3 regions of the Micromonospora sp. WMMD734 genome follow, and region 2 is predicted to be linked to each of the others. Evidence: riboswitches for the same ligand, from Rfam matches in the RefSeq annotation. Region 2 holds a riboswitch; each other region holds the start of a gene.
The links. A riboswitch is a leader RNA that binds a small molecule or an ion and turns the genes downstream of it on or off. The one in region 2 is predicted to bind cyclic di-AMP.

Region 1: another riboswitch for cyclic di-AMP. It lies ahead of ACN267_RS24385 (NlpC/P60 family protein); the one in region 2 lies ahead of ACN267_RS00800 (coiled-coil domain-containing protein).
Region 3: another riboswitch for cyclic di-AMP. It lies ahead of ACN267_RS22100 (coiled-coil domain-containing protein); the one in region 2 lies ahead of ACN267_RS00800 (coiled-coil domain-containing protein).

Annotation. Positions count from the first base shown of each region.
Region 1 is NZ_JBMHMK010000001.1:5,630,505-5,637,934, reverse strand. It holds gene ACN267_RS24390 (C40 family peptidase) at 49-1,047, shown strand; cyclic di-AMP (ydaO/yuaA leader) riboswitch at 1,203-1,339, shown strand; gene ACN267_RS24385 (NlpC/P60 family protein) at 1,352-2,392, shown strand; gene dcd (dCTP deaminase) at 2,442-3,020, opposite strand; gene ACN267_RS24375 (pyridoxamine 5'-phosphate oxidase family protein) at 3,167-3,721, shown strand; gene ACN267_RS24370 (zinc metalloprotease) at 3,794-4,828, opposite strand; tRNA gene ACN267_RS24365 (tRNA-Gly) at 5,062-5,135, shown strand; gene ACN267_RS24360 (e9imm peptide) at 5,621-5,884, shown strand; gene ACN267_RS24355 (hypothetical protein) at 5,943-6,311, opposite strand; gene ACN267_RS24350 (hypothetical protein) at 6,295-6,816, opposite strand; gene ACN267_RS24345 (LLM class flavin-dependent oxidoreductase) at 6,973-7,430, shown strand, end outside.
Region 2 is NZ_JBMHMK010000001.1:164,540-171,969, reverse strand. It holds gene ACN267_RS00820 (carbonic anhydrase) at 1-182, opposite strand, end outside; gene ACN267_RS00815 (alpha/beta fold hydrolase) at 328-1,308, shown strand; gene ACN267_RS00810 (HelD family protein) at 1,493-3,610, shown strand; gene ACN267_RS00805 (cation diffusion facilitator family transporter) at 3,718-4,632, shown strand; cyclic di-AMP (ydaO/yuaA leader) riboswitch at 4,799-4,930, shown strand; gene ACN267_RS00800 (coiled-coil domain-containing protein) at 4,935-5,993, shown strand; gene ACN267_RS00795 (SRPBCC family protein) at 6,114-6,581, opposite strand; gene ACN267_RS00790 (STAS domain-containing protein) at 6,680-7,042, opposite strand; gene ACN267_RS00785 (hypothetical protein) at 7,398-7,430, shown strand, end outside.
Region 3 is NZ_JBMHMK010000001.1:5,165,281-5,172,710, reverse strand. It holds partial or broken gene ACN267_RS22135 (TIGR03618 family F420-dependent PPOX class oxidoreductase) at 200-607, opposite strand; gene ACN267_RS22130 (YkvA family protein) at 654-1,004, opposite strand; gene ACN267_RS22125 (hypothetical protein) at 1,087-1,884, opposite strand; gene ACN267_RS22120 (hypothetical protein) at 2,131-2,502, opposite strand; gene ACN267_RS22115 (lipocalin family protein) at 2,742-3,344, shown strand; gene ACN267_RS22110 (helix-turn-helix transcriptional regulator) at 3,448-3,774, opposite strand; gene ACN267_RS22105 (carbonic anhydrase) at 4,031-4,705, shown strand; gene ACN267_RS22100 (coiled-coil domain-containing protein) at 4,837-5,862, opposite strand; cyclic di-AMP (ydaO/yuaA leader) riboswitch at 5,866-5,997, opposite strand; gene ACN267_RS22095 (YibE/F family protein) at 6,164-7,430, opposite strand, start outside.

The DNA.
Region 1 (7,430 bases), 5.5 Mb from region 2:
CGAGGCGCCCGGCGGTCGGTTGCAAAGGAGTCGACGCCGGTGGCAACCATGCCCCCTCACCGTCACGCCCAGGGCCAGCCGCCCGTACGGCCGGCAGCCCTCCGGCGGATCGCCCGCCGCCTGCTCACCCTGGTCGCGGCGGTCGCCGTCGGTGCCGGGATGTTCGCCGTGCCGGCCCACGCCGCGCCGTCGCCCGAGGAGATCGAGGCGGCCCTCGACAAGCAGTGGGAGCAGATCGAACCGACCATCGAGAGCCACCACAAAGTCCAGGAGCAGCTGAAGGTCAACCGCAAGAAGGCGGCCGACCTCCAGAAGAAGATCGAGCCGCTGGCGCTGCAGAGCGAACTCGCCCTGGGCCGGGTCGGCGACCTCGCCTCCCGCTACTACAAGTCTGGCCCCTCGCAGGAGCTGAGCGCGCTGCTCACCACCACCAAGCCGGGCACCCTCGCCACGCAGCTGACCATCCTGGACCGGCTCGCCGCCGAGCAGCGCCGGGAGGTCGAGGCCGTGCTCGTGGTCCGCCGCAAGTACGACGCCGAGAAGCAGAAGCTCGACACGCTGATCGCCGCCGAGGTGAAGCAGGAGAAGGAACTCGCGGCCAAGAAGAAGCAGATCAATGCCGAGATCAAGCGGCTGCAGGCGGCGATGCCGAAGACCACGGTGAAGGTGAACGGCTGCCCCACGATCAACGGTGTGGTCAGCTCCGCCGCCCGGACCGCGATCGCGACCGCCTGCGCGCAGGTCGGTGACCCGTACGTCTGGGGCGCCACCGGGCCGAACTCGTTCGACTGCTCCGGGCTCACCCAGTTCGCGTACAAGGCGGCAGGTATCTCGCTGACCCACTTCACCGGTGCGCAGTGGAACGAGGGCAAGGCCATCCCGCGCTCCGAGGCCCGCCCCGGCGATCTGGTCTTCTTCTTCAGCGACCTGCACCACGTCGGGCTCTACCTGGGCAACGACATGATGGTGCACGCGCCCCGGACCGGTAAGCCGGTCCAGGTGACCAGCATCAACTACATGCCGGTGGCCGGCTTCCGCCGCCCCTGACCAGCGCAGACGTCAACCCCCGGCCCGATGGGCCGGGGGTTGCGTGTTTTCCGGTCACCGAGTGTGCCGGCCCGGCGGGTTGCGGATCGATAACGACCATCTCTACTCTGGTCAATCGTCGGTCGGCACCAGGTCCGCCCCGCCCGGGGTGGCGTCGGCCGGCACCGCCGAGTCGCCTCCGGGCGAGCCGGGGACCCAGGTACGCCGGGGTGAATCCGCGACCGCCGCGGTAGGGCGCTCCCTTCCCGCCCGAACCCGTCAGCTAACCCGGTAGGCGGTCGAGGAAGAAGGAGCCCGGAGCCCGGTGGCACACCATGCCCCGCGGCCGCCGTCGCACCGGACGACCCAGGTCGCCCGGAACACGACGGTGCCGCGCCCACGCTGGTCCCGCTTCACCACCACCCTCGCCACCCTGGCCGCCGCAGCGGTCGTACTGACCGGTGGCCCTACGGCGGCGCACGCCGACCCCTCGGTCGCCGAGATCGAACGGCAGATCGACCAGGACTGGAACAAGCTCGAACCGCTCATCGAACAGCACAACGCCACCCGCATCGACCTCGCCGCCAAGCGCCGGCAGGCCGACGCGCTCGGCAAGCGCATCGCCCCCCTGCAACGCCGTGTCGACCAGGCGATGAACCAGGTCAGCGGCCTCGCCGTGCAGGCGTACAAGGGCGAGAACATGTCCACCGTCAACGCCCTGCTCGGCAGCCGCAACCCGAGCCAGGTGGTCGAACAGCTGGGGCTGCTGGACCGGTTCGCCAGCCGCCAGCAGCGCGAGGTGCGGGCCGTCGCCGAACTGCGCGACGAACTCGCCGCGACCAAGGCGCCGCTGGACGAGATGGTCGCCCAGCTCACCCGTACCGAAGCGCAGCTCGCGGCCCGCAAGAAGCAGATCAACACCGAGATCGACAGGTTGCAGAAGTTGCGGCTCAAGGTCTACGGCAACGGCGGCGGCGGGCCGCTGCGCCCGGCGCCGTGCCCCGCAGGCTACCCAGGTGGTCCGGCCGGTACGGCGGTCAAGTTCGCCTGCGCCCAGATCGGCAAGTTGTACGTGTGGGGCGCGGCCGGACCGAACAACTACGACTGTTCCGGGCTGACCATGGCGGCCTGGGCGAAGGCCGGGGTGTCGTTGCCGCACAACGCCCGGCAGCAGCGCCAGGTCACCGACCGGGTGAGCCGGGCCGACCTGCGCCCCGGCGACCTGGTCTTCTACTACTCCGACCTGCACCACGTCGGAATGTACGTCGGGGACGGCTGGGTCGTGCACGCCTCCCAGGCGGGCAAACCGATCACGATGAAGCGGGTCGACGACGGGCCGGTCAACAGCTACGGCCGACCCGGCTGAGCCACCGTGTCGGGGCCCCGGACCCGGGGCCCCGACACGGCACGCCGCGTCAGCCGATGGTCCAGGTGCGCCAGTTCTGCCAGGAACGGCTGGGGGTCGGCCCCCGCTGGCCCTGGTAGCGCGACCCGTACACCGCGGAGCCGTAGGGGTGCTCGGCCGGCGAGGAGAGCCGGAAGATGCAGAGCTGGCCGATCTTCATGCCCGGCCAGAGGGTGATCGGTAGGTTGGCCACGTTCGACAGCTCCAGCGTGACGTGGCCGGAGAAGCCCGGGTCGATGAAACCGGCGGTCGAGTGGGTGAGCAGCCCCAGCCGGCCCAGGCTCGACTTGCCCTCCAACCGGCCGGCGAGCTGGTCGCCGAGGGAGATGACCTCAAGCGTGGAGGCGAGCACGAACTCGCCCGGATGCAGCACGAACGGCTCGCCCGCCGGCACCTCGACCATCGACGTCAGGTCGTCCTGCTGCACCGACGGGTCGATGTGGGTGTAGAGGTGGTTGTTGAACACCCGGAACAGCTTGTCGAGGCGCACGTCGATGCTGGACGGCTGCACCAGACTCGGCTCGAACGGCTCCAGCGCCAGCGCGCCCGCCTTGATCTCGGAGACGAGGTCCCGGTCGGAGAGCAGCATCGGGACACCATATCCAGCGCCTCGGCCGGACCCGCCCACCGGGCCGCCCCACCGGCCGGCGTCGTCGCCGGCTCCGAGGCGTACGTCGGGCCGTTCGACCTGCGTGTCGGACTGATTTTCGAACGCCTGTTCGATAGGATGACGACATGGCATCCTGGTCCGCATTCGCCGCCGACGAGCCCCGACTCGCCGACGGGATCCGCCTTCTCCTCCAGCAGTACGGGTCGGGTTTCGGCTACCTGGCCACCGTCCGCGCCGACGGCGGTCCCCGGGTGCACCCGGTCTGCCCGCTGGTCACCGACGGCGGGCTGTTCTGCTTCGTCGTCGACTCGCCCAAGCGGCGTGACCTCGAACGCGACGGCCGCTACGCGCTCCACTCGTTTCCGCCTGAGGACAGCGACGACGAGGCGTACGTCGCCGGTCGCGCCGAGCCGGTGACCGACCCGGCCCGGGTGGCGCTGGTGGCCGAGATCGGCCGGGCCGCGCCCCAGGTCGACTGGCGGCTCTTCGAATTCAGCGTCGACGTCGCCATGCTCACCCGCCGTGAGCACGGTGGCCCGTTCAGCGGTGACGCCGGGCGTCCCGCCGTGCAGGTCTGGCTCGACCCGGTGCCCGGTCGGCACGGTGTCGCCGGCCTGCCCGACCAGCGCCCGTCCCGGCGCGGTCGGCACGGGTTCGACACCCGTCGCACCGCCGCCTGACCCCGGAAACGACGGTGCCGGCCCCGTCCCCAGGGGACGGAGCCGGCACCTGACGCTGTGCGGCGCCGCCGGTCAGGCCGACGCGCGGTACGCGGTCCAGGCGTTCACCATGCGGCTCGCCTGCCCAGCGGTGAACTGGTACATGCACGAGTCGTAGGTGTAGTCCATGAAGTTGGTGATCGGGTCCTTGCCGGTCGCGGTGCAGGTGTCCCGGCCGGTCGGGCACTGGTAGGCCGGCTCGCGCTCGGCCGGGGTGTCCGAGACGCCGTCGCCCGAGCCCGAGCAGCCACCCTGGAAGGTGTGGTAGAGGTTCAGCCAGTGGCCGACCTCGTGGGTGCCGGTGTCGCCCAGGTTGTAGTTGGTGGCGGTGCCGTTCGGCAGCGATTCGCCGAGCACCACGACGCCGTCCATGACGTCCAGGGTGCGCTTGGGGAAGGTGGCCCAGCCGAGCAGGTCGTCGCTCAGCTCACCCAGGTACATGTTGAGGGTGTTCTTGCCGCCGGTGCGCAGCGAGGTCTTCATCGCCCGCTCGGCCGAGGAACCCTGCACGATCGGGTACCACGACGCGTTGGTGACCCGGTTGATCTTCTGGAGCTGGAAGGTGAAACCCGTGGCGGCCCCACCGGTCGCACCGCTGTACGCCTGGTTGAGCACGCTGATCTGCGAGTTGATCATCGAGTCGGGGATGTTGCCCCCGGCCCGGGTGCTGTCCCGCTGGATGACGTGCACGACGACCGGGATGCTGATCGGGGCCAGCGCCACCGTCGTGCCCTCGGTCGAGCCGCTGCGGTAGCTGGACTTCGACTGTAGGGCGCTGTTGCGCAGGGCGGCGGCGAACTCCGCCTCCCGCTCCTGGACCTGCTTGGCGGTCAGCTCGTTGGGGTCGTGCCGCTTGTGGGCAGCCTTGCTGCCGCCACGGACGCGGGCGTCGGAGTGGACGTCCGCGTGGGCGTCGGCCGGCTCCGCGCAGGAAGTGTTGTCGGGGGCTGCGGAGTACGCGGAAGCCGCAGGTACGACGCCCACCGCAGCGGTGCTCAACAGCAGCGCGAAGGTCGTCGACGCGACACCGGCGGCACGCCGGGTCAGCAGGTTGGGACGCAGTCCCATGGGCCCACCTCTTTCTGGCGGCGCGGCAGGGGGTATGTCGCGCCGAGGTCGTGAACGTGGGGGTGACGTTACAACTGATCGACACGTTTGAGAACGTCCCCAAGCTGCTTCTGTGAAACATCTGACCGTTTTGTTTCAGCAGGTGGTGGCTGGTTGCCTACGCAAGGTGATCGGTGGCGTGCGGGGTGCCCGGGTGCGCGGGCGCGGTCACCTCAGGTACAGTGGTCCCGCTTGCGGGTGTAGTTCAATGGCAGAACATCAGCTTCCCAAGCTGACAGTGCGGGTTCGATTCCCGTCACCCGCTCCACCGCGAAGGCCCTGACCAGGATGCGAATCCGAGTCAGGGCCTTCGGTGTCTCATCCGGACCGTGATGGCGCGCGGGCTCGCCTCTGGTGCCCGCGACGGCGAGGGTGGCGCGCCGGGCCCACCCCGTCCGAACCACCGCTCGCCGCCCCACTGCCCGCCGGTCACCGGGATCCCGGCGGCCTGACGCCCCACGGGTGAGCATGGCGGGGACATATGCCCGTGCGCGCCCTTTAGACCTGATGACGTGAACGATTCACACCGATGACCGCAGCGGTGTCGGACGTCAGCACAGCGCGCCGTCCGTCGCCTGCTGCCTATCCCGCCGTCCGTCGCCTGCTGCCTGATTCGTTGACGACATCAGCTCGAAAGGACGCGCCAGGACTACCCTGCCCAGGATGACCCGGGCGACAGGCCGAGGTGGAAACGTCGGCACTTTTGCGTCGAGGCTCATGCGGGTGCCGTCCTCCTGCACCGAGGAGGTTGCCGTGCCGGCGAAGCTGACCCGGGACGAGGCCGTGGCCCTCGTCGATCGGATCATGCGGCTCGACTACGCCGACGACGTCGAACTGCACGACTGGCTGGAGAGGCTCGGCCGTGATCTGGCCTGTCCGGACGTCTCCGATCTGATCTTCACCACCGTCCCCGAGTTGACGGCCACTGAGGTCGTCGACCGCGCGTCGGCGCGCCGGCCGGTCGAGATGCCGGCCACCCCGTGGCCGGAGCCCGACGACCGGCTCCGACGTCGCTGACCCACGGGAGCGCGGAGGTACGCCCAGTGCCCACCGCTGCGCATATGCGGTCCCTGTGCTAGAGCCCGCCTTCGAGTTCGCGAATCACCCGTTCGATCGATTCGTTCACCCGCGACGTCTCGACGTGAACCAGATCGTAGAGCCGTTCGAGTTCAGAATCCAGCTCATGAGATTCGGGCGAGTCGCTCCCGGTTGAATACTCTGCGACGATACTTCCATTCTCGTCCATGATCCGGATGTTGTGTCGACGACCGTTGAAGGAGAGGGTCAGGGAGGAGGAGGGGGTGGAAGTTCGGAACGCCTTGGAGCCGAACGGGTTCATGCGTGGGGTGGGTTTCCATTCGATGGACCCGCGGTCGGTTCTTGTGTTCAGCAGTCTAACCAAGTGGAGCAGGCGGCCAATCGTAAAATCACCTTGCATCGTCAACGCCTCCAGCTTGGATGCCCTGCACGGTCGCAATTGCGCCCAGCTCGTTCGTTACCTTGGCTATCGCGTCCCGCACGTCCTTTGTCGCCGCGGCCAAGTTCAGGTCACCACCTGACCCACTCAGCTCAATCTGGGCCTGGGACGCGGCCGACACGGAATCCTGGATGTCGACCAGCAGCTCACGTCTTGCCAATTTGCCAACCTGTAGGAGGCCGCGTACCTGGCCCGCCTGCCAGCGCCAGGATTGAAGCGAGGAGGCGACGACGGGCTCCGAGCCGCTTCTGATCGCGCGGTCCAGTTCCTCTTCGACTCGCTGCAACTGAGGGATCAGGCCCAAAAGACTGCTTCTTCCGATGGCCTTTTGCGAATTTCGGGCGGCGCTTTCGGCGGCTTCCGCAGCCTTGCGCGTCTTCTTTACCTGATTGTAGGTGACCCCGAAGCCGATGATCGCGATTGGCACTGCCGATATGTCGGCAACGTGACCTATAAGGTCAAGCACGTTCACGGCAGCACCATCCTTTCGGTGTGGCCCACCCTACTGTGGGCGCAGATGCGGCACAGCACTCCGTACTGGCAGATGATCGACAATCGGCGGCGCGGCGCGAATGAGGTGCCACCCTCGGCCCTCTCGGAGGCGGGCCTGTTGCCTACGCTGGCGATCATGCGGATTGGCATCGTGATCCTTCCCGACCAGCGCTGGCCACAGGCGCGTCGGCGCTGGCAGCAGGTGGACGCGTGGGGCTTCGACCACGCCTGGACGTACGACCACCTGGGGTGGCGGGATCTGGTCGACGGTCCCTGGTTCGATTCGATGTCGACGCTGACCGCCGCCGCGATGGTGACCGAACGGGTCCGGCTGGGCACCCTGGTCGCCTCGCCCAACTTCCGGCATCCGGCCGCGTTCGCCCGACAGGTCACCACCCTCGACGACATCTCCGGCGGGCGGCTGCTGCTGGGCCTCGGCGTCGGCGGCATCGGCTTCGACTCGGCGGTGCTCGGCGGGGAGACGCTGCCGCCCCGGCCGAGGGTGGACCGGTTCGGCGAGTTCACCGAGCTGCTGGACCTGATCCTGCGGGAGGACGGCACCACCTGGCGGGGCGACTGGTTCAGCGCGGTGGA
Region 2 (7,430 bases):
GAGGCCACGGCCGCGGCGGCGGTCACGTCGTGCCCGTGGACCGGCCGGCCGCTGACGAAGCGCCGGTTGCCGGCGAGCAGCTCGGCCAGCGCCGCCCGGGGGGTGCGGGCGGCCCGGGGCGGTCCGGCGGCGACGGGCGGCGGGCCGGAGGGCCGGGCGGCCCCGGTGGGCGGAGGCGGCATTGCTCCAGCCTGACCGCCGGTCCGACCGTGCGCAGGCCGGTCAGGAATCTTCTCACCGGCACGGTTGGCGTGGTCTGATGTCGGGTAGCCGGTGTTACCGCCGGGTTACGCCGGTGAATGTGTCCCGGGTGCCTGGGAGGTGGCGATGCCGGATCAGCGGGAGTTGCGGCTGCCCGACGGGGTACGCCTGCACGTCGAGGTGACCGGCCCGGCCGAGGCCGAGGCGACGGTGGTCCTGCTGCACGGCTGGACGCTCGACGGCCGGGCCTGGCACCGGCAGCTCACCGACCTGCGTGGCCGCTTCGGCGACCGGGTCCGGGTGGTCACCTACGACGCCCGGGGCCACGGCCGGTCCAGTTGCATGGCGTTGCGGACGGCGACCCTGGCCCAGCTCGGCGACGACCTCGCGGCGGTGCTGGACGAGCTCGCCCCGACCGGGCCGGTGGTGCTGGTCGGGCACTCGATGGGCGGGATGACCGTGATGGAGTACGCCCACCGGCATCCCGCCCACTTCGCCGCCCGTACGGCCGGACTGGTCTTCGTCTCCACCACCGCCGAGGGGCACACCCACACCGTGTACGGGTTGTCGCCACGGATCGCCCGGCTGATCCGGCTCGCCGAGACCACCGGCGCGGGGGTGCTGGCCCGGTGCGGCTCCTGGCGGCCACCCCGTCCGCTGCTGCGCGCCCTGGCCCCGAGCATCAGGTGGATGCTCTTCGGCGACCGCTGCTCCGGTGCCGACATCCGGCTGGTCACCTCGGCGGTGGCCCGCGCCTCGCTGCGCTCGATAGGTGGGTTCCGCGCCTCGATCGGGGCCCAGCACCGGTTGGCGACGCTCGCCGCGTTGGCGCACCTGCCGGCGGCGGCGCTGGTCGGGGACCGGGACCGGCTGACCCCGCCGCCGTGTGCGGAGTCGATCGCGGCGGCGCTGCCGGCCACCGAGCTGACCGTCTGCCCCGGTGCCGGCCACATGCTGATGATGGAGCGCCCGGACGAGGTGAACGCCGCCGTCGCCGGGGTGCTCGACCGGGTGCTGTCCGCCGCCGGGGTGGGTCCACCGCCGGGGCCCCGCCGTCCCGCCGACGCCCCGGGCGCGCGGGCCGCCACCGGCCGGGCGACGCGCTGAGCCGTCCCGCCACGTGGGGCCGCCGTACCGTCCCGGTGCGTCGCCGCCGGGGCGGCCGGTCACGCGGAGGTGGTGGAGGTCGCGGTACGGGTATCGGCCCGCCGCGGCGTCGGCGGCTGCCCGTACCCTCATTCCGCCTGGCGTGCACCCGCGCCCGGCGTCGCCGTCGCACAGGAGCGGTACGTTGACCGACCAGAGCACCCTGGAGCAGGAGATCGCCGCCGAGCAACGGCATCTCGACCGGGTGTACGCCCGGCTCGCCGAACTGCGCCGCTCGGCCGCCCGCGCCGAGCGGGACGGCTACCGGCTGGCCAAGGTCGGCAACTTCGGCGCGCTGGTGGAGCGGGACGCGATGGTCTTCCATGCCGCCCAGCGCCGGCACCTGCTCGACGCCGAACACGAGGGGCTGGTCTTCGGCCGGCTGGACCTGCGCGACCGGCAGGTGCTGCACGTCGGCCGGCTCGGCGTGCGCGACGACGACGCCGAGACGCTGGTGGTCGACTGGCGGGCCCCGGCCGCCGCCGCCTTCTACCGGGCCACCCCGGCGGAGCCGCTGGGGGTGGTGCGACGGCGCACGATCAGCTCGTCGGACGAGAAGGTCACCCGGATCGAGGACGACCTGCTCGACCCGGAGGCCGCCCCGCCGGACATGCCGGTGGTGGGTGACGGGGCGCTGCTGGCGACCCTGTCCCGGGCGACCGGCCGGGGGATGCGGGACATCATCGCGACCATCCAGCGGGAGCAGGACGAGGCGATCCGGTCCCCCGGTTCGGGGGTCACGATCGTCTCCGGCGGGCCGGGCACCGGGAAGACGGCGGTGGCCCTGCACCGGGCGGCGTACCTGCTCTATGCCGACCGCAGCCGGTACGCCGGCGGCGGCATCCTGGTGGTCGGCCCGTCGGCGGTCTTCGTGGAGTACATCGCCTCCGTGCTGCCGTCGCTGGGTGAGGAGACCGCCACCCTGCACTCGCTGGGTTCGTTGTTCCCCGGTCTGTCGGCGACCCGCACGGACGGTCCCGAGGTGGCGGCGGTGAAGGGTTCGCTGCGGATGCGTCGGGTGCTGGAGCGGGCGGCCCGGGACGCGGTGCCGGACGGCCCGCAGGAGCTGCGGCTGCTCTACCGGGGTGCGTTGCTGCGTCTGGAGGGGCGCGAGCTGGACGGCGTCCGGGACCGGGCGCTGCACCGGGGGGCCCGCCGTAACGAGGTCCGTCGGGTCGGCTTCGACGGGGTGCTCGCCGCGTTGTACGCGCAGGCCCGACGGTTGGCCGTCGCCGGTCTGCCCGAGCAGCCGGCCTTCGAGGACGAGATCATCGAGCGGCCGGAGTTCCGGGAGTTCCTCAAGGCGTGGTGGCCCCGGCTGCATCCCCGGCACGTGCTGGGCTGGCTGGCCCGGCCGGAGCGGCTGCACCGGTACGCGGCCGGCGTCCTGTCCCGGGCGGAGGTCGGGTTGCTGGTGGAGGCGTACCGGTCGCTGGACACCGAGGGGCTGACGGTGGCCGACATCGCCCTGCTCGACGAGCTGGACGCGCTGCTGGGTCAGCCGGTCCGCCCGAAGAAGGCCCGCCGGGACCCGTTCCAGCTCGCCGGCGGCGTCCGGGAGCTGAGCACCTTCGGGGAGCGGCAGCGGGCCGCGCGGGCGGCGGCGCGGGAGCGGCCCGAGGACTACCGGGACTACGCGCACGTGGTGGTCGACGAGTCGCAGGACGTCTCGCCGATGCAGTGGCGGATGATCGGCCGGCGCGGCCGGCTCGCCTCCTGGACGGTGGTGGGTGATCCGGCGCAGACCGCCTGGACGGGTGACCAGGCGGAGCTGGACCGGGCCCGGGACCAGGCGCTGGGTCGGCGGCGGCGGCACCGGTTCACGCTCTCCACCAACTACCGCAACTCGGCGGAGATCTTCGCGGTGGCGGCGGCGGAGATTCGCCGGCTCTATCCCGACCTGGAGTTGCCGAGCGCGGTGCGGTCCACCGGGGTGGACCCGGTGGCGTTGCAGGTGCCGGCGGCGGAGCTGGCCCGCGCGACGGCCGACGCGGTGGACGCGCTGCTGGCGGAGGTGGCCGGGACGGTCGGCGTGATCACCCCGGTGCCCCGCCGCGACGAGGTGGCCGGCTGGTTGGGCGACCGGGGCGGGGCGCGGTTGCAGGTGGTGACCAGCCTCCAGGCCAAGGGCATGGAGTACGACGGGGTGGTGCTGGTCTGCCCCGGCGAGATCCGGGCCGATCCGGGCTCCGGGGTACGGACGCTCTACGTGGCGTTGTCCCGGGCGACCCAGCGCCTCACCACCGTCGAACCGACCGGCTGACCGCCCGGAACCCGTCCCACCTGGCCGGACGACCGACCATCACTTGCATACATAGCGATGTGAGCATAGATTGGAGCCGGTCCGCAGCGGCGACGGAAGGTGTGGACGTGGGCGCAGGTCATGACCACAGCGCGACGGTCAGCAACGCCGCGCACCGGCACCGGGGGCGGCTCTGGGCGGCGTTCGGGCTGCTCGCCGTGCTCATGGTGGTCGAGGCGGTAGCCGCCTTCGGCACCGGCTCGCTGGCCCTGCTCTCCGACGCGGGGCACATGTTCACCGACGTGCTCGGCATCGGGATGGCGCTGGCCGCGATCACCGCCACCCGGCGGGCCGCCCGGGACCCGCAGCGCACCTTCGGCCTCTACCGGCTGGAGGTGCTCGCCGCCCTGGCCAACGCCGTCCTGCTCAGCGGGGTCGCGGTCTACGTGCTGATCGAGGCGGTCCGCCGGTTCGGCGAGCCGCCCGAGGTGCTGGCCGGCCCGATGCTGGTGGTGGCGGTGCTCGGCCTGCTCGCCAACATCGTCGCGTTCGGCCTGCTGCGGGAGGGCGCCAAGGAGAGCATCAACCTGCGTGGGGCGTACCTGGAGGTGCTGGGCGACCTGCTCGGCTCGGTCGGCGTGATCGTGGCGGCGCTGCTGATCGCCGGCACCGGTTGGTGGTGGGCCGACCCGCTGGTCGCCGTGGCGATCGGCGTGTTCATCCTGCCCCGCACCTGGCGACTCGGCCGGGCGGCGGTACGCATCCTGGTGCAGGCCGCCCCGGAGCACCTGCCGGTGACCGCCGTGCACGACCGGCTCACCGCCGTGCCCGGCGTCGCCGAGGTGCACGACCTGCACGTCTGGACGCTCACCTCGGGCATGGACGTCGCCTCGGCCCACCTCACCCTGGCCGGCGACGCCGAGGTCGGCACGGTGCTGGCCGCCGCCCGGGGCGCCCTGCGGGAGGACTTCCACATCGAGCACGCCACCCTCCAGATCGAGCCCGGGGCGACCCCGGGGGCGTGCGGACCCGCCCACTGGTGACCCCCACCCCGGGCCGGACGGTCAGCCCCGGCGGGTACTCCCGCACAGAGATCACGGAAATCTGCGCTGTTTGCCCCTTTTGAGGGTATTCACTCTCGTACCCTCAGTCACGAGGTAGGCAGGCGTCACACGCGTACCGGTAGGCTCGGCCCCGGTCTCCGCCAGGCGGAGGCCGCCGCCTAATCGCCCGCCCGGGCGAACCGGGGAACCACGTTCCTGGGGTGCATCCGCGCAAGCGGTAGGGATCTTCCGTCCCGAACCCGTCAGCTAACCCGGTCGGCGGCTGACGGAAGGACATCCGCATGCACGTACGCACCACCACGCGGCTGCTGGCCGCAGTCGTCACGGCGCTGGCCCTGGGCGTGTCGGCCGCGCCCTTCACCCCGGCCGTCGCCGCGCCCACCACCCGGCTCGCCGCCCCGGGCGACGACGACGAGGGCGGCACCCCGGCGCTGCGCGACCAGCTCGACGCGGCCAGCAAGGGCTGGCTGGAGGCCAAGGCCGCCCTGGAGCGCTCCACCAAACGCCAAAAGGAACTCGACGGGCAGCTCAAGACCATCGAGGGGCAACTGGTCACGCAGACCGCCAAGGTCGGCGAGATCGCCGGCGCGGCCTACCGCACCGGCCGGCTCGGACCGATGTCCGCCCTGCTCAACAGCAACACCCCGACCGGCTTCCTGGACCGCGCGGCGGCGCTGGAGACGGTCGCCACCCGGGAGGACCAGGAACTGCGCACGATGATCGAGACCCGGGACCAGGCCACCCGGACCCGGGCCGCGGTCACCCGGGAGATCACCGAACAGCGCAAGCAGGTCGCCACCATGGGCAAACGCAAGGAACAGGCCGAGCGGGCGTTGGCGGTGGCCGCCGCCGACAAGCCGGCCCCCACCTCCCGCGACTCCGGCAGCTCGGACGGCACGTCCACCAGCAACGCCAAGGGGGCGCCCCGCAACTCCGACGGCTCCTGGCCGTCCGAGTCGTGCAGCGTCAACGACCCGACGCCGGCCAACGGCTGCATCACCCCGCGTACGCTCAACGCCCTCAACCAGGCCAAGGCGGCCGGTTTCACCAGGTACGTCTCCTGCTACCGGCCCAGCGGCTCCGGGGAACACCCCAAGGGCCGGGCGTGCGACTTCGCCGCCCAGAAGGGTGGCTTCGGCGGGGTGGCCAGTGGCGGCGACCGGACGTACGGCAACAACCTCGCCGCGTACTTCATCCGCAACGCCGACCGGCTCGGTGTGCTCTACGTGATCTGGTTCAAGCGGATCTGGCTGCCGAGCAGCGGGTGGAAGGCGTACAGCGGGGGCAACGGGGACCCGTCCAGCGACCACACCAACCACGTGCACCTGTCGATGATCTGAGCCGACCCGGTGGCCCGTCCGACCCGGGCGGGCCACCGGACCACGGCCGGCCGCAACGGTAGGTCAGGTCGGGTGCCGCCACGCCGCGACCGGGTCGGGCAGCCCGGGTGCCGGCGGTGGTCAGCCCACCGGAGGCGGGTCGCCGGCCCGGGAGTCCAGAACGGCACCGAGGCGGCTGGCCAGCCCCAGGTGGGCGGCGCGGGCCTGCCGGAAGGCGTAGCCGAACAACGGCGCCGGTGCGGCGAGGGTGATCTCTACGTCGATCCGCAGCAGGTCACCCTCCATCCGCAGCCGGGTGTGGTTGCGTACGGTGGTGCCGGGCTGCTGGCGGGCCACCGTCACGATCTCGTCGTCGCCGGCCAGCAGCACGTCGGCCTGGTAGGTGACGGGGAACCGCAGCGGCCCCAGCTCCAGCCGGTCGGTGATCGCATAGCTGGCCAGGGCACCCGGCCGGGCGGGCAGCCGGCGTACCCGGACGATCAGCGGATGCAGCTCCTCCTGCCGGGACAGGTCGCTCAGCAGCGCCGTCGCGTCCGCCGGTGAGCAGCGCGCCTGCACCGTGTAGCTGAAGCTCTCCCGCCGGACCACCGGGCCTCCTGACCGTCGTCGGTCGCACGATCGTGCCGTACCGGAGACGGACTGGCAACGTCACTGGTCGGACGGCATGGACGCCGCCCGTGGCCCGGTCAGGCGCCGGGCAGCACCTCCGGGGTGGCGGCACCGGCGAAGTACGGCTCCGGAGCGCCGAAGAGACCGAGCAGGCCGGTCACCCAGAGCTGCCGGTGCACGAACCGGCTCGGTTCGGTGACGATCAGTTTGACGCCGCTGACCTCGGCGGTCTGGAAGCCGGCGACCATGGCGCTGATCCCGACGGAGTCGATGAAGGTGACGAGTCGCATGTTCAGCTCGATCCGCGCGGGCCGGCCCTTGGCCAGCACCTCGGCGATCGCCTCACGTACCTCGTAGGCGGTGTCGACGTCGATCTCACCACGGGGGGCGATCTCGATGACACCGGCCGGCAGGACCGACTTCACGATCGACAGGCTCACGCGAGCACCTCCACTCGCCCGTCCCCGGGCGCCTCATCAGTACGCGGGCCGCGACCGAGAGTATTCCTCCGATGGCCTCGGTCGCCACCCCTCGGGATGAGCAATTCGCGGATCCCGACGGACCGGACCGTCCCTCTCCACACCGTTGCTGGTCCTGTTCTCTTCCGACGAACGGCACAGCTCGGCCGTTCCAACCGTCCCAGAGTAGCGGCCCCGGTCCAGTGGTAACCGGATGCGGTGGGCCGGGCGAGCCCCGTCGACACCCCGGCACGGCGTGCCGACTCCCCCGGCGCAGGTTGTGACAGGTGCCTACCGTGGGCGAGAGATGGGTCACCACGATCGAGGAGACGGATCGATGCTCAAGAGACTACTCGGGCTGGCCGGGGTC
Region 3 (7,430 bases), 5.0 Mb from region 2:
GCTCCTGGCGGGGCCTGTACCCACCGCCGGTCACCCGAACCCATCACCGTCGATGAGCCACCACCTGTCGACCCCGCCGGACGGCACGCCCGTCAGCGGGCGGCAGTCAGCGACCCGCCCCGCCGGCCGGTCCTGTCCTGTCGGCCGGTCCTGCCGCGTCGGCCTGGCCTACCGGCCTGTCCTGTGCGGACGCGAGCGGCGGGAGGGAGCCGAGCAGGCGGGTCACCCCGATCTCGATGACCACCCGTTCCGGGTTCGGGCGCGGCGGCCGGTAGCGCTCGGCGTACCGGCGCTCGGCATCGGCCACCGCGGCGGCGTCGGTCCGCAGCACCGCCCGGCCCTCGACGGTCAGCCACCAGCGGCCGTCGAGGTGGCACGCGGCCACCGGCACCCCCGCCGCACCGGCGGCGGCGACGTACCGGGCCTTCGCCGAACCGGCGGACGTGATCACCCGGGCCAGCCCGGCCGCCGGATCGTAGGTCAACCCGACCGGTACGACGTGCGGCGTGCCGTCGGGCCGCAGGGTGGTCAGCGTGGCCAGGTGCCGCTCGCGGCAGAACGTGAGGACCCGCTCGTCGTACGGGTCCAACCGATGCCTGCCGGCCATGTCCGTCCCCCGTCCCGGGGCCGGCGTGGCCCCGACCCGGCCCCGATCATGACACGATCTGGCGGGACTGGCCCGGGCCGGGCGGGACACCCGTCCGACCGGGTTGGCCGGGCAGGCTGCGACCGGCGGCCCGGCGGCGCTGGACCAGGCGGGTCAGGTAGATCAGCGCCCCGGCCAGCACGCCCATGTCGTCCAGGTAGATCGGGTCGGGCAGGAGGTCGACCGGGGAGATCGTGTAGATCAGCGCGCCGTAGAACGCCACCTTGCCGCTCACGCCGAGCGTGCCGAGCAGCCGGCGGGTGCGGACCACCCGCACCGCCAGCAGGACCGCGCCGACCAGCGTAGCCAGGGCCAGGATCGCACCGACGACGACGAGCGCCCACATCTGACGGGACATGCCCGCAACGCTAGTGCAGCGCAGCCCGTCGCGCCGCCGTCCGGGAGGCGCCGCGCCGCCGCCCGTCGCCGCGGCGGGAGGGTCAGTAGGCGGCCACGGCGGCCCGACCGCGCGCCACCACCGGGTTCTCCCGGGTGCTGTCCGCCGACGGGCGGGGGGCCTCCGGCATCGGCAGCACCGACTCGGCCCGCTCCGGGCGGCGCTCCCGCGCCGCGAACGCCTCGTCGCGCAGGCTGCGCGCCGCCGCTCCGGCCAGGTCGGCGGCCCGCCAGGCCGCCTGCTCCCGGGCCACCGCCGCCCGGTGCCGGGCCGCCAGGTGGTCCCGGATCGCGCGGCGCAGCACCAGTTCCTGCTCCACCGGGTGCCGGCGCGGGTCCCAGCCGGCCCGGTGGGCGAGGACGTCGGCGAGTTGCGCGTCCGACAGCTCCCCCCGCCGGTGGGCCTCGTCGGCGGCCCGGTGCAGCCAGCGTTCCCGGTCGGCGTACTCGGCGGGGGTCCGTCCGGTGTGCGGCAGGGGCATCGACGCGGCGGCGGCGAGCCGACGCAGGTGCGCCTCGGCCGCCTCCAGGGCCGTCCAGGCCGACTCGACCTCGTCCTGGACGGCGAGCCACTCGGCCCGCAGCCGGCTCGCCGTGGTGCCGGCCCGGTCGGCCGCCACGGCGACCTCCTCGGCGTACCGGGTGTGCTCCCGGTCCTGCTCGGCCCGGTCCGGGTCGTCGGGCAGGGCGGCGTCGCGGAACCGGCCGGCCACCGCCGGCCGGAGCCGGCCGGGCCGGACCACCAGGGCCGCGACGGCGACGGCGGCGAGGGCGAGCAGGATCAGCCAGATCGCGGCGGCGGCGGGGACATCGGGCAGGACGGCGGAGAAGACGGTCTGCATCACCAACACCTCACGGTGGACAACGATGTGGACGGACGGGGGCCCGGCAGTGGGCGGAAGCGGTGCGCGCGTCCCTGCGGCGGCCGGACCGGACCTGCCTGGCCCAGTTCTGCCCGGATCGGGTCTGCCCGGATCGGGTCTGCCTGGACCGCTGTCGGACCGACAGCTGCCGGTCCGCGGTCGGCGGTGGCCCGGCCGTGGCGGTGGCCCGGTCGCGGCCGGACGGGCGCGCAGCTGCCGCGCGGCTCAGCTCCGGGGCGGGCCGCGCCGGCCGGTGGCGTCCCGGGCCGGGTCCGGCGTGGCCCCGGCGACCGGCGCGACGGGCCGGGTGGCGGCACCGTCGGCGGGCGTCGGCGGCTGGGGCGGCAGGGACCCGTCGGCGGGCCGCTCGTCGTCGGGCCGGGTGCCGGGCCGGTCGAGGGTAGGCCGGGCGTCGGTGGGCAGCGTCGCCACCCGCGAGGTCACCACGGACGGTCGGGCGGCAGCGGCGGCCGGGCCGCCGGTGACGGCGAGGAACCCGCCGAGGCCGACGGCGAGCACCAGCGCGGTGACGGCCAGCCGGGTCAGATCGCGCAGCCTCGACACCCAGACGGGCGGGGCGGAAGCTACGCGGATCACCTGTCCAACCTATCCCCGATCGGCCGTCCGCGCAGGGTCGGTGGCCCGACCGGACGAGTGAGCCGGGCCACGGTGTGCCGTGTGGACGGACCGCTCCCACCAGGAATACGGCCACTGACCTGCGCCTGGATGCATCGACGGCGATGAGAATGCCGACAGTTTCCGGCCGGCGGGTCCGGGCAACTCTGCCGACGGCGCGACGCCCCGCCGCGCCGGACCGACAGACCGGAGGAGACACCATGGGAGTACGCCGTCAGGTCGTTGCGGCCGTCGCGGTCGCCACTGCGGCGGTGCTGGCCACCGCCGTACCCGCGCAGGCGGCGCCGACCGCCGTCGACACCGGACCGCTCACTCCGGTGGCCGACGTCGACGTCGAGCGCTACGTGGGCGACTGGTACCAGATCGCCGCCATCCCGGCGATCTTCGAGATCCAGTGCTACAAGAACGTGACGGCGCGGTACGACGTCCAGCCCGACGGCACCATCGGGGTCCGCAACAGCTGCCGGACCATCGTGGGAACCACCAGCGCGGTCACCGGGCGGGCCCGCAGCGAGAACCCGCCGGCCGACTCGGCGTTGACCGTGTCCTTCCTCAAGCTCGGCGGTAAGTGGATCTATCTGGGTGGGCCGAACTACGTGGTGATCGGGCTCGACCCCGACTACCGCTGGGCGGTCGTCGGCGACCCGGACCGCAGCAGCGGTTTCGTCCTCTCCCGGGAGCCGGCGCTGACCGGGGCGCAGACGGCGGCGGCGAAGGCGGCGCTCACCGCCAACGGCTACGACCTGTGCGACTTCCGCACCACCCGGCAGGACGGTGGCGGCGGAGCGGGCAGCTTCTGCTGACCCTCCACCGTCGACGGCCCGTCCCCACCGGGGCGGGCCGTCGACGTGTGCCGGTCCGGCGGTGTCCTGGCCGGGGCCGGCCGTCGCCCTCCGGGTCGGCGGCTCAGGACCCGGCGTCGGCCGGATCGGGGCTGAAGAGGGCGAGCAGGGCGCCGACCTGGCGGTCGGCCTCGGCGGGGTGCCGGAAGTGGCCGCTCGGGTTGAGCGTGTACTCGTTGCGCCGGCCGACCCGGGTACGCCGCAGGTAGCCGCCGGCCTCCAGGTCGGCGACGATCGCCTGGGCGGCCCGTTCGGTCACCCCGACCTCGTCGGCGACGTCGCGGAGGCGGGCGGTGGGGTTACGGGCGATGGCGAGCAGCACATGACCATGGTTGGTGAGGAACGTCCAGTTCCGGGTGCTCCCGGTGCCGCCTGTCGCCATGCCGGTCATGGTATGGCCCGTACCTGGGAGACCCGTCGTCGGCCGCCCCGACGGTTGCCCCGGAGCGGCCGGTCGGCCCCCGGTGGGTCGCCCGTCGACCTCGGTGGGTGCCGGGTCCGACACGCCGTCGACACGGCTTCGACCGATGCCTGAAACGTGTATCACGAAATCTTGACGTACCTTTAGCTGCGTGTGACCGTGAGGACACGGCCGTCGTCGCCGCCGGCCGGCGTGACCAGGTGCGATTCCGGACCGAGGTGAGGCAATGGCCCCGATCACTCCGACCCAGGCGCTGGCCGAGTTGCAGGCCGGCAACAGGCGTTTCGTCGCCGGTGTGCCCCACCATCCCAACCAGGATGCCGGCCACCGCACCGCCGTCGCCGACGGCCAGCATCCCTTCGCGGTCATCGTCGGCTGCTCCGACTCCCGGCTCGCCGCCGAGATCATCTTCGACCGGGGTCTCGGTGACCTCTTCGTGGTCCGGACCGCCGGGCACACCGCCGGGCCCGAGGTGCTCGGCAGCGTCGAGTACGCGGTGACGGTGCTCGGCACCCCGCTGGTGGTGGTCCTCGGGCACGACTCCTGTGGTGCCGTGCAGGCGGCCCGGGACGCGGCCCGGACCGGCACCCAGCCCCCGGGACACCTCTACTCGGTGGTCGCCGCCGTCGGGCCGAGCCTGCGTCGCGCGGCCCAGCAGGGGGTGCACGACATCGACGGGATCGTCGACATCCATATCGCGCAGACCGTCGAGGTGCTGCTCGGCAACTCCCCGGTGATCGCCGCCGAGGTGGCCGCCGGCCGGTGCGCGGTGGTCGGGATGTCCTACCGGCTCGCCGCCGGTGAGGTGCGCCAGGTAGCCCCCGAGCTGCCCGCGCCCGCCGCCGCGGTGCCGGCACCGGCCGTGCCGGCCGGTGCCGCGACGGCACCCGTCGCCTCCTGACCCGCACCGGTCACGATGAGGGCCGCCCGGCTCAGCCGGGCGGCCCTCATCGTGCGCCTCGATCAACTCACCGGGCCGGTGCTGCGGTGTCCGGAACGCCGGACACCGCAGCTTCGGCCCAGCTGCACCCGCTACAACAGCGACACGTGGACGTGGTCGGTGTGGTTGGACGGTCCCGAGTACGAACTCCAGCCGTTGGCCGGGAACCAGATCTGCCGGTTCCAGATCACGTAGTAGATGCCCAGCCGGTCCGAGTTGCGGATCAGGAACGCGGCGAGGTTGTTGCCGTACATCCGGGTGTCGTTGTTGTGCCACGGGCTGAACCCGCTCTTCTGCAACGACCAGTCGCACGCCTTGCCCTTGGGGTGCTCCCACGGCCCACCGGGGCGGTAGCAGCCGACGAACCGGTTGAATCCGGCCCGCTTGACCTCCTTGTACATGTGCAGCGTGCGCGGGGTGATGCACCCGGACGTGGTCGGGTCGTTCTCGCTGCACGACTCCCCGCGCCACTCGCCGTTGGCGGTCTGGCCGGGTGCGACGCGGGCCACCGGGGACGTCGCGTCGACCAGGCCGCCGGTGAAGCCCCGACCGCCGACCAGGGCCAGTGCCTTGTCGGCCTCGGTCTTCTTCTTGGCCATCAGGTTGGCCTGCTTCTGCTGCTCACGGACCTCGGCGTCGACGGCGAGCTTGGCCTGCTCGGCCCGGGTCTTGACCTTGTTGACCTCGGCCAGCTTGCCGGCGTTGACCATGTTCAGCTCGTCCAGGGCGGCGGCCCGCCGGACGAAGGCGTCCGGGGCGTCGCTCTCCAGCAGCGCGGCGACCGCGCCGACCCGACCCGTCCGGTACGACTGGGCGGCGATCTCGGTGACCTGCGGAGCCAACGCCGCCAGCTCCTGCTCCGCCTTCTCCACCTCGATGGCGTATTCGAGTTGGCGTTTCTTGGACTTCTCCAGTCGGGTCTTCGCCGCCGAGTACTCCCGGTTCGTCGCCTCGATGACGTCGGTGAGCAGCTTGGGCTCCTCGTCCTCCTCGTGCCCCGAGGGGGTGGGCGCGTTGGGTGCTGCCGCCGCGGGGGCGGCGGCCGGGCCGGCGACCAGCGCCAGAGCGGCGAGCACGGCCACCACCGGAGTCCACCAGTGGCGTAGGGGTGCCGTCACAGTTGTCCCTTCCGTCGACCGCCGACCGGGTTAGCTGACGGGTTCGGGACGGAAGTGGCCCCTACCGCTGGCGCGGATTCACCCCAGGTGCTCGGTTCCCCGGCTCGCCGTACGGCGATTGGGCGGTGGCACCGCTGGCTCCGGTGGGCGCCTTCGGCGGTGACCGGCAGCGAGGTTACCCGAGAGTCGTACCGGGGATCTACGCCTGTAACCCGACCAAATGAGTATTTTCCCGATAGCGAGTGGTAATCAGTGACGTGGCCGACAGCCGCGACCTCGCCTTCGGTCACGCAGCGCAGTGTCACCATGCGGTGTCCGTGCTCCTTTCCGGGTCTGGCCACCGTGCGGGGGCCGGGGTGGACGGTTCGCCGTGCCGGGGCGCGCTCAACGCCTCCCACGCCTCGGCACGGTCGGGGGCGGGACGTGGGGCGGGCGTCGGCCCGGCCGTACCGGCGTCGGCCGGCCCTCGTCCGGCGGTGACCACCAGCGCGGCCAACCCGGTGGTCAGCGGCACCGCCGCCACCAGGCCGAGGGTCGCCACCGCGCTGCGGACGATCTCCTGGGCCAGGAACTCGCTGGTGAGGATCTGGCTTACCGGGCGGCTGTCGGCGGTGAGCAGGAGCAGCAACGGCAGTGACGCGCCCGCGTACGCCAGCACGATCGTGTTGACCGTGGACGCGATGTGCGCCCGCCCGACCCGGGTCGCCGCCCGGTAGAGCTGCAACCGGGACAGCCCCGGATTGGCGTGCGCCAGCTCGGTGACGGTGGCCGACTGGGTGACCGTGACGTCGTCCAGGACACCGAGCGACCCGATGATGATCCCGGCCAGCAGCAGGCCGTGCAGGTCGACGTCGCGTTGGTACATCGACAGCGTGGTGGCCTCCTCGCTGCCGTACCCGGTCAGGTGGGTGGCGGCGGTGGCCAGCGTGCCCAGGACGCCGGTCAGCACCAGACTGCCCAGCGTGCCCAGCACCGCCACCGAGGTCTGCGCGGTGATCCCGTGGGTCAGGTACAGCACCACGAACATGATCAACGCGGCGCCGGTGACCGCGATCGGCAGCGGCGCGCCCCCGGCGGAGATGCCCGGCACCACGAAGGTCAACAGGATGGCGAAGCTGGCCCCGAGCCCGGCCAGGGCGGCCAGCCCGCGCAGCCGGCCGAACGCCACGATCGCCGCCGCGAACAGGGCGACCAGCCAGAGCAGCGGCATGCCCCGCTGGTGCTCGGCGATGTGGTAGCTGCTCACCGACGGATCGGTGGGGTCGGCCAACGCGACGAGCACGACCTCGTCGCCGACGGCCACCGTCGGTGCCCCCGGCCCGGACGGGACGGGCGTCTCGACCTGCTCACCGCTGTCCGGCCCCTGCCCGACGGTGACGGTCACCGTCCCGCACGGCCCGTCGGCCACCCCCGACGGGCCGTCGGGCGTCTGCGGGGCGGGCGGGCACGGCTCGGTCACCACCCGGGTCACCGTGCCGTGGTAGCGGGGCACCTGCTCGCCCTGGTCGATCTTCGAGGTCTTCCCCGGCCAGAGCAGCAGCGTGGCGATCACCGTGACGACGATGAGC